DNA from 3 places in the Pelorhabdus sp. sgz311002 genome. Region 2 is predicted to be linked to each of the others. Evidence: riboswitches for the same ligand, from Rfam matches in the RefSeq annotation. Region 2 holds a riboswitch; each other region holds the start of a gene.

Region 1 (2,268 bases), on a different contig from region 2:
TGCAAAGCCATTACTTTTTCTAAATTCACATTATAGACAAAGCCGACTTCCGGCACAGAAGCAGCAGCCTCTGGCACCGATTCCGTTTTAGAACTGGGCCTGCCTGCGGCTTTCCCATCGACAGAATATAATAGATCTAAAAAAGAGGTAGAAAGCACTACGACTTTTTCCGGTTTTTTCGTTAAAGTAACTGTGCGTCCGGCATTATCTTGTATGGTTAAATAATTCCCGTCTTTCCCTTGATCGGCAGATTTTTGCGCACCACAGCCGGCAAAGAAAAGTGCTGCCACGCCACAAAGGAGTGCCAGCAAAAACATATACTTTTTCATTGCAGTCTCTTCCTTTCGCTGCTCCGTTAGATGCAGGAAGCGATTAGCCCCGTCTTGCTACAATGGTTGATAAATAGTTCAGTTTATGATCATCATTCAGATCAGACAAGTTATGTACCACTTGTTCGCCGTCTAGGCCGCAGCGGCTGATCATGACAGCTTGTTTGGCCAAGCCATGACGTTTTAATTTTTCCAAAACCTGCGGGAAATTTTTATAAACTTTCATAAGCACTACATTATCGGCTGTAGCGAAAGCCTGTTCCATTTTTTCTTCTTCCATCGTGGCTGGAATAATATTCAGTACATCGTCCCCTTCGACGATAGGATAACCTAATTTGCTGCCAATGGCGCAGAAAGCCGTAATGCCAGGAATCGTTTCAATGGGATGTCCACAGTCTTTTAACAGTCTGTATACATAAATATAAGTACTGTAGAACATAGGATCGCCCAAAGTTAAAAAGACAACCGTCTTTCCTTCATCTAAATAGTTCACGATTGTTTCCTTATTACTAGCCCAGGCATCATTCAATTGAGTTTGGTCGGAAACCATAGGAAATACAAGAGTTGCAATTTCAGCCGTGTCCTTAATATAAGGTTTAGCAATTGTAAGCGCCACACTGCCTTCTTTCTTCTCCGTTTTTGGCGCAATAATAATATCAGCCGACTTAATCAAATTAATCGCTTTTAATGTAAGAAGCTCCGGATCTCCAGGGCCTACGCCCACACCATAAAAAATACCTGCCATTGCAAAAACCTCCATAAATTAAAAATAGGTCATAAAAAAACCTTTCTTAAAGCAAGAAAGGTCTTATTTCAAAAGAGCGCTGAAATCAAAAATCCTGGCTTTTGGCCAGGAAAAAAAGATCGAACTCTTTAATCCCCTCCCCATCGCTCGTGGGTTAAAACGGTGATTGTTAAACAGGCAGTTCTCCTGACTCTGGATCATCGCTCATCCAAACCTTCCCAAGACAATCGTCTCAGTGGCATTTTCTGGTTTCGCTTCCCATTACAGTGGCGGGACCGCGCCGGCCTTGCACCGGACTTCCCTATTAAGCCCTATGGGCACCTATTTCAATCTTATGCAATTATGAAATAACAGTTAATGTAACTTATTTATATCACTTGTTTGCAAAAAAGTCAAACAAATCCGACTAGAACTACAAGTATGCCCAGCTCTCTATAAATAGAAAAGCTGGGCTTTTTGCAGCTATTTGCCGCAGCACTTTTTGTATTTTTTCCCGCTATTACAAGGGCAAGGATCATTGCGACCGATCTTGACTGGCACCGCCTCATTTACGTTGCTCAGTTCCTGACAAGGCTGCAATTTCGCCGATTCATCCTCCACAAGTTCTACCGGTTTATACCCCTTCAACACCCACATGCGCGTCTGATTATGAAGCGCTGCCACATAGGGAAGTAAGGTATCTTGAAAAGAGTCACTAGGAAACTCATACCCTTTTGATAAGTAAGCTAAGAGATCGCCACTGCCTTTACTATTGTTGATAATATAAAAACAATCTTCGGCTAATGCCGCCGCCTCTTCCCGATTGAGCGAATAGCACTCTTTCATAAAGCGCAGGAAATTCTCTGAAGCAGAGTTTTTATCAACAAAACCGGGTTTACCAGCCTTCACAAATTGCTGCTTTAAAAAGGAACAGTAAGGAAGTTCAGCACGACTTTTCTGTTCTCCTAGAATATAGGCCCGATCTTTCACACGATAATCGGCATAAACCTCTTTATCAATTACAATTTGACCATAGCAAGCCGCAGCTTCAGCAATGACCGCCAAATAACGGGAAATATCCTGCGTTGCAACAATCCCTTTTTCCTGCACGAGCGCTACAAGCTGATCTTTTTCCAACAAGCCATAATAATAAAGTAAACCCTGTGTAGCATAAATCCACTCAGTATTTTGCCTGATCATTTCATAAAGCTTGCC
Region 2 (2,268 bases):
AATTTTGCCGAGGCACCGCACATAATTGCTGCCTTAAAAAACAAAAAAGCAAAAAGCATTTAAGCTTTTTGCTAGAATAGGATTTTTTTGTTCTATTATTCTCTTTCTTTTACCCGCCCCTCTTATATGGCTAAATTCTGCTTTGACGTACTTGCTAAAAAATCAGAAATACGAGCTACATTTTGCATCGCATAAAGCATCGTTTTCAAAATTGACACCATTAATACAGCACCGGTACCTTCCCCTAAGGCCATATCGGCTTTTAAAATCACATCTTCGGCCATAATATTGCCAAGTAGCAAACAGTACGCCATGCCTGGTTCTTTCGACATATGCGACGGAATTGCATAGCAATCAATTTTGCTATTTACTCTAACCGCACAAGCATAGGCCACGGCCGTAATAAAGCCATCAAGCACAAAGGGAACTTTTAGCTTGGCACATTCCAGCATACTAGAGCACATAGCTACAATGTCAAACCCACCGACACACCGTAAAATATCTTCAACGGCATGAAGTTTTACCTTATGCTTCTCTACGCCTTTCTCGACGATTTGGCGTTTACGCCGCAACGCCTCTGGCGTCTTTAGCCCAGCGCCATGACCAACCACGAACTCGGGCGGCATTCCAGTCAAGGCATGAAGCACCGCTGAAGATGTTGTCGTATTGCCTATCCCCATTTCGCCAAACGATAGTAGATTGGCTCCTTTTTCCCGAACCGCTTTTTGAACTCTTTCTCTACCAATATCCCAGGCTTTTTGAAATTCGTCCTGGCTCATAGCTTCTTCTTTCATGAAGTTTTTGGTGCCAAAAGCGACTTTCCGACAAACACCAGCTTCTCTCGTATCACGAATGCCAATATCAATTACTTCATAAGGAATTTGATGCATTTGACAAAAACAGCTGATGGTAGCCAAGCCTGCCGCCATATTTCTGGCCTGCAAATACGTAAACTCCACCGGATCAGGCGCAATACTTTCTTCTACTACCCCATTATCAGCAGCATAAATAATGTGGTAAGGACGAATCTCCGTATGAATTTTTTCCCATGCCATCAGCACTTTCTTTAAATGTTTTTCCAGAAGCCCCAGACTGTGCAGCGGTTTTGCCGCGCCATCAATCAATTCATCCACTGTCTTTTCAAAATCCATAATCAATCCCTCCTTCAATAAAAATACCTGTCACAAGACAAACAGCACCTGCCAAAAAGGCAGGTGCTGCTTTGATTAGCTCCTATCCTTCTGGCATTCTCTCTTACGCGAAGACAAATGACAGCCATAACAGGCAGGTCTCCTGGCTAACGGCTCATCAATGTTTTGACGCCTTCCCGGTTTTCCGGTGGCATCAGCCAAAACATCTCCCCGATTACAGTGGCGCGACCGCGTCGTTTCAGAATTGCTTCTGTCCGATCTTCCCTATTCTCCTCTTTTAACAAAGAGGCACCTGTTTGGTGGCATGTTATGAAATTATATCAATCTATTTCCTACTTCGGCAGAAAACTCGCGTTTCCTTGCTAAGTTGACGACTAAGCAAGAAAGTCGATAAGGCCGTAAAAAAAATCCTACTTTATTTTAATAGAAACATTAATAGAAACAAAGGAAGCAAAATAACACCGCCAGTTCCGTCACCACGCTTACAGCGCCATAAACATCGCCAGTCACACCGCCCAGACAACGATTCACATACGCAGCAAATAATAAGCCGATTGCTAAGCCGCCCAATGCAGTAAACAGGCATTTCACCCCTAAAAAGGCAAAAACAAGGGCGAAAAAGACTAATGCAATATAGAGATTGCGGTTTTGCCTATGTGAAGGAAAAACTTGTCCTAACCCACTCGGGCGAGCATAAGGAAAAAAAGTAATCGTAAAAACAATTCCCAATCTTCCTGTTGTCGGCATAGCGATTAAGGCCAAAGGTAAAACAAACGGATCAAGATCGTATAAAAAGGAGAAACGAGCTAACAGGGCTAGTGCCAGCGCTAAAGCGCCAAAAGCTCCTACCCGGCTATCTTTCATGATTTCAAGCATACGCTCGCGTTCCCGCCCCGAAAACACGCCATCAAAAGTATCCATAAAGCCATCCCAGTGCAGCGCCCCAGTAATAACGACTTCACCAATAATAAGACAAGCAATCAAAGACAACTGGGGACCGAGACCGCCAAAGCCCCAACGAGCTGCCACGAGCAAAAAGGCCAGTAAAACACCGATAAATGCGCCAATAAGCGGAAAATAACGAACACTGCGCCCAAAACTTTCTAGCGAGCTGTCA
Region 3 (2,268 bases), on a different contig from region 2:
TGCATCTTTCTCGGTAAATGCCTAGCCGACTTCTTTTATGATAGAACTCTCCCTGTCTAATTCTTTAGAAAGAGATTTCTTATTGATTTATTTTGGGAGATTTAATTGTTGGTTTTGTAGTCAGTTTTTCTCTTGTGAAATTTTTATGAGGTGATAGATATGAAAAAAAATAAATTTTTGGTTTGGGCAGCTTGTGCATGTTTACTTGCAGCTTCTTATGGCAGTGTGGCTTCAGCGCATGGTGTTTGGATTGGTGAACGTTTAGATCAAAAACAATTAATATTAGGAGAAGGTCCTGGCGATAATGCTTATAATCCAAACAATGTACAATCTGTGCAAGGATATACTGATACATTTCAAAAAACAACAGCGAAAGTAGTCGATGCTAAAAATCATGTTATTGTAGTTCCTAGTGATGATACAGCAGTTATCAGCGTAAATTTTGATTATGGATATTGGACAAAGGGGCAAGATGGTAAAGTGCATAATGCACCAATTTATCAAGTACCAGGAGCTGAGAAAGGCACACATGCTATCAAATATAATGTAACATATCTTCATGGAGTAAAGAATGTACAGGCCGTTCCAGATGTTCCATTGCAAATTATTCCGCAGGTTGATCCAACTACACTGCATAAAGGAGATGACTTGACAGTACTTGTCGTTAAAGATGGCAGACCTCTCGTCAATACAGAAATTATTCCAGATGTCATCAATAACCTTACTTATACAGTAAAAACAGATAGTGAAGGCAAAGCAACAATGAAAGTAGCGAATAATGGTGTGAATGTAGTTGGGGTTGAAATTGCTTTTCCAATTCCTGATAAAAATAATATGGCGACTCAAAATAAATATTTTTCTAGCTTAACTTTTACACTTTATCCCGAAGAATGATTTTTTAAAAATGAATATTCCTTATTTAATAGTAAAAACATGATTATAATTAATTGAATATTACGATTTGACAAAATAACTTTAAAGTGTTATTGTAAGTACGTGGAAATCAGAACAAACTGAATATCGATAGAATAGGTGCCGTAAGGCTTAATAGGGAAGTCCGGTGAAATACCGGCGCGGTCCCGCCACTGTAATGGGGAGCAAACTCAAGAAATGCCACTGGAACGAACGTTTTGGGAAGGTTTGAGCGAGCAATGATCCAGAGCCAGGAGAACTGCCTGTTTAATAATCACCATTTTTACCTACGAGCGATGGGGAGGGGATTGTAGCAGGTCTCTTGGCTGTTTACAAGCTGAGAATTGAACGTTTACTACTTCCTAATTCATTTAGGAAGTTTTTTTATTTTATGCAATTTTATATTTTAGGAGGAGTATTTGTGAAAAATTGGAAAAAAATGCTTGCGATCTCTTTGGCCTGTGCAACCTTTATGGGGGTAAATGCTGCCCCCACTTATGCTGCCTATGAACTAAATCCAGAAGTGAAGACGGCAACACCGGCGCTAAAACATGCGGCTCAAATTGGTGTAAATGTAGCGGAAAATCCGGCTATGCAGAATCTCGAAAATAAAGATGCAATTGTGGTGATGAGTTTTGGTACTACCTATGAAGAATCACGTAAGCTTACGATTGAACAAACTGTAGCTGATATTCAAGCGGCTCATCCTGGACAAAAGGTTGTTTTGGCTTTTACTTCTCACATTATTATTGATCGAATTCAGCAAAAAGAAGGCATCAAAATTCCTACTCCGGAAGAAGCTTTAGCCGAGCTGAAAGCGGAAGGCTATACTCGAGTTGCTCTTACTTCACTCGATGTAATTCCTGGCATGGAATATGCTTACGACAAAGCCATTTTTGATATTTATAAGAATCAGTTTAAGAAAATGACTCTGGGGACTTCTTTGATTTATTGGATGGGACAAGAAAAACAGCGTGATGATGTTACCGATGCGTTAAAAGCGATTCAAACTGAGTTTCCTAAGACAGGTAAAAATGATGCCATTTTATTGATGTATCATGGTACGCCTCACCCGGCTAACGCCTATTATTCAGTAATCCAAGCTCGTTTACAAGATATGGGACTCAATAATGTTTATACTTATACGGTAGAAGGCTGGCCTAATCTGGAAACCGTTATTCCTAAGTTGAAAGCAAATGGAGTCAAAAATGTTACATTGATTCCGATGATGATGGTTGCTGGGGATCATGCGAACAACGATATGGCTGGCGATGAACCAGATTCCCATAAATCCATTTTAAAGAAAGAGGGTTTCTTTGTAACGACTTACATTCATGGTCTCGGTGAGAATGAAAA

The links. A riboswitch is a leader RNA that binds a small molecule or an ion and turns the genes downstream of it on or off. The one in region 2 is predicted to bind cobalamin.
Region 1: linked by a shared signal. The riboswitch ahead of cobI (precorrin-2 C(20)-methyltransferase) and the one ahead of AC0NJP_RS01455 (nicotinate-nucleotide--dimethylbenzimidazole phosphoribosyltransferase) in region 2 are both predicted to bind cobalamin.
Region 3: linked by a shared signal. The riboswitch ahead of AC0NJP_RS07060 (sirohydrochlorin cobaltochelatase) and the one ahead of AC0NJP_RS01455 (nicotinate-nucleotide--dimethylbenzimidazole phosphoribosyltransferase) in region 2 are both predicted to bind cobalamin.

What each region holds. Positions count from the first base shown of each region.
Region 1 covers NZ_JBWBCL010000008.1:90,376-92,643, forward strand. Annotated here, with positions in the region: gene AC0NJP_RS12715 (ABC transporter substrate-binding protein) at 1-329, opposite strand, end outside; gene cobI (precorrin-2 C(20)-methyltransferase) at 373-1,074, opposite strand; cobalamin riboswitch at 1,234-1,414, opposite strand; gene AC0NJP_RS12725 (YecA family protein) at 1,537-2,268, opposite strand, start outside.
Region 2 covers NZ_JBWBCL010000001.1:287,310-289,577, reverse strand. Annotated here, with positions in the region: gene AC0NJP_RS01455 (nicotinate-nucleotide--dimethylbenzimidazole phosphoribosyltransferase) at 123-1,151, opposite strand; cobalamin riboswitch at 1,267-1,462, opposite strand; gene cobS (adenosylcobinamide-GDP ribazoletransferase) at 1,584-2,268, opposite strand, start outside.
Region 3 covers NZ_JBWBCL010000003.1:261,830-264,097, reverse strand. Annotated here, with positions in the region: gene AC0NJP_RS07065 (DUF4198 domain-containing protein) at 160-894, shown strand; cobalamin riboswitch at 1,014-1,193, shown strand; gene AC0NJP_RS07060 (sirohydrochlorin cobaltochelatase) at 1,304-2,268, shown strand, end outside.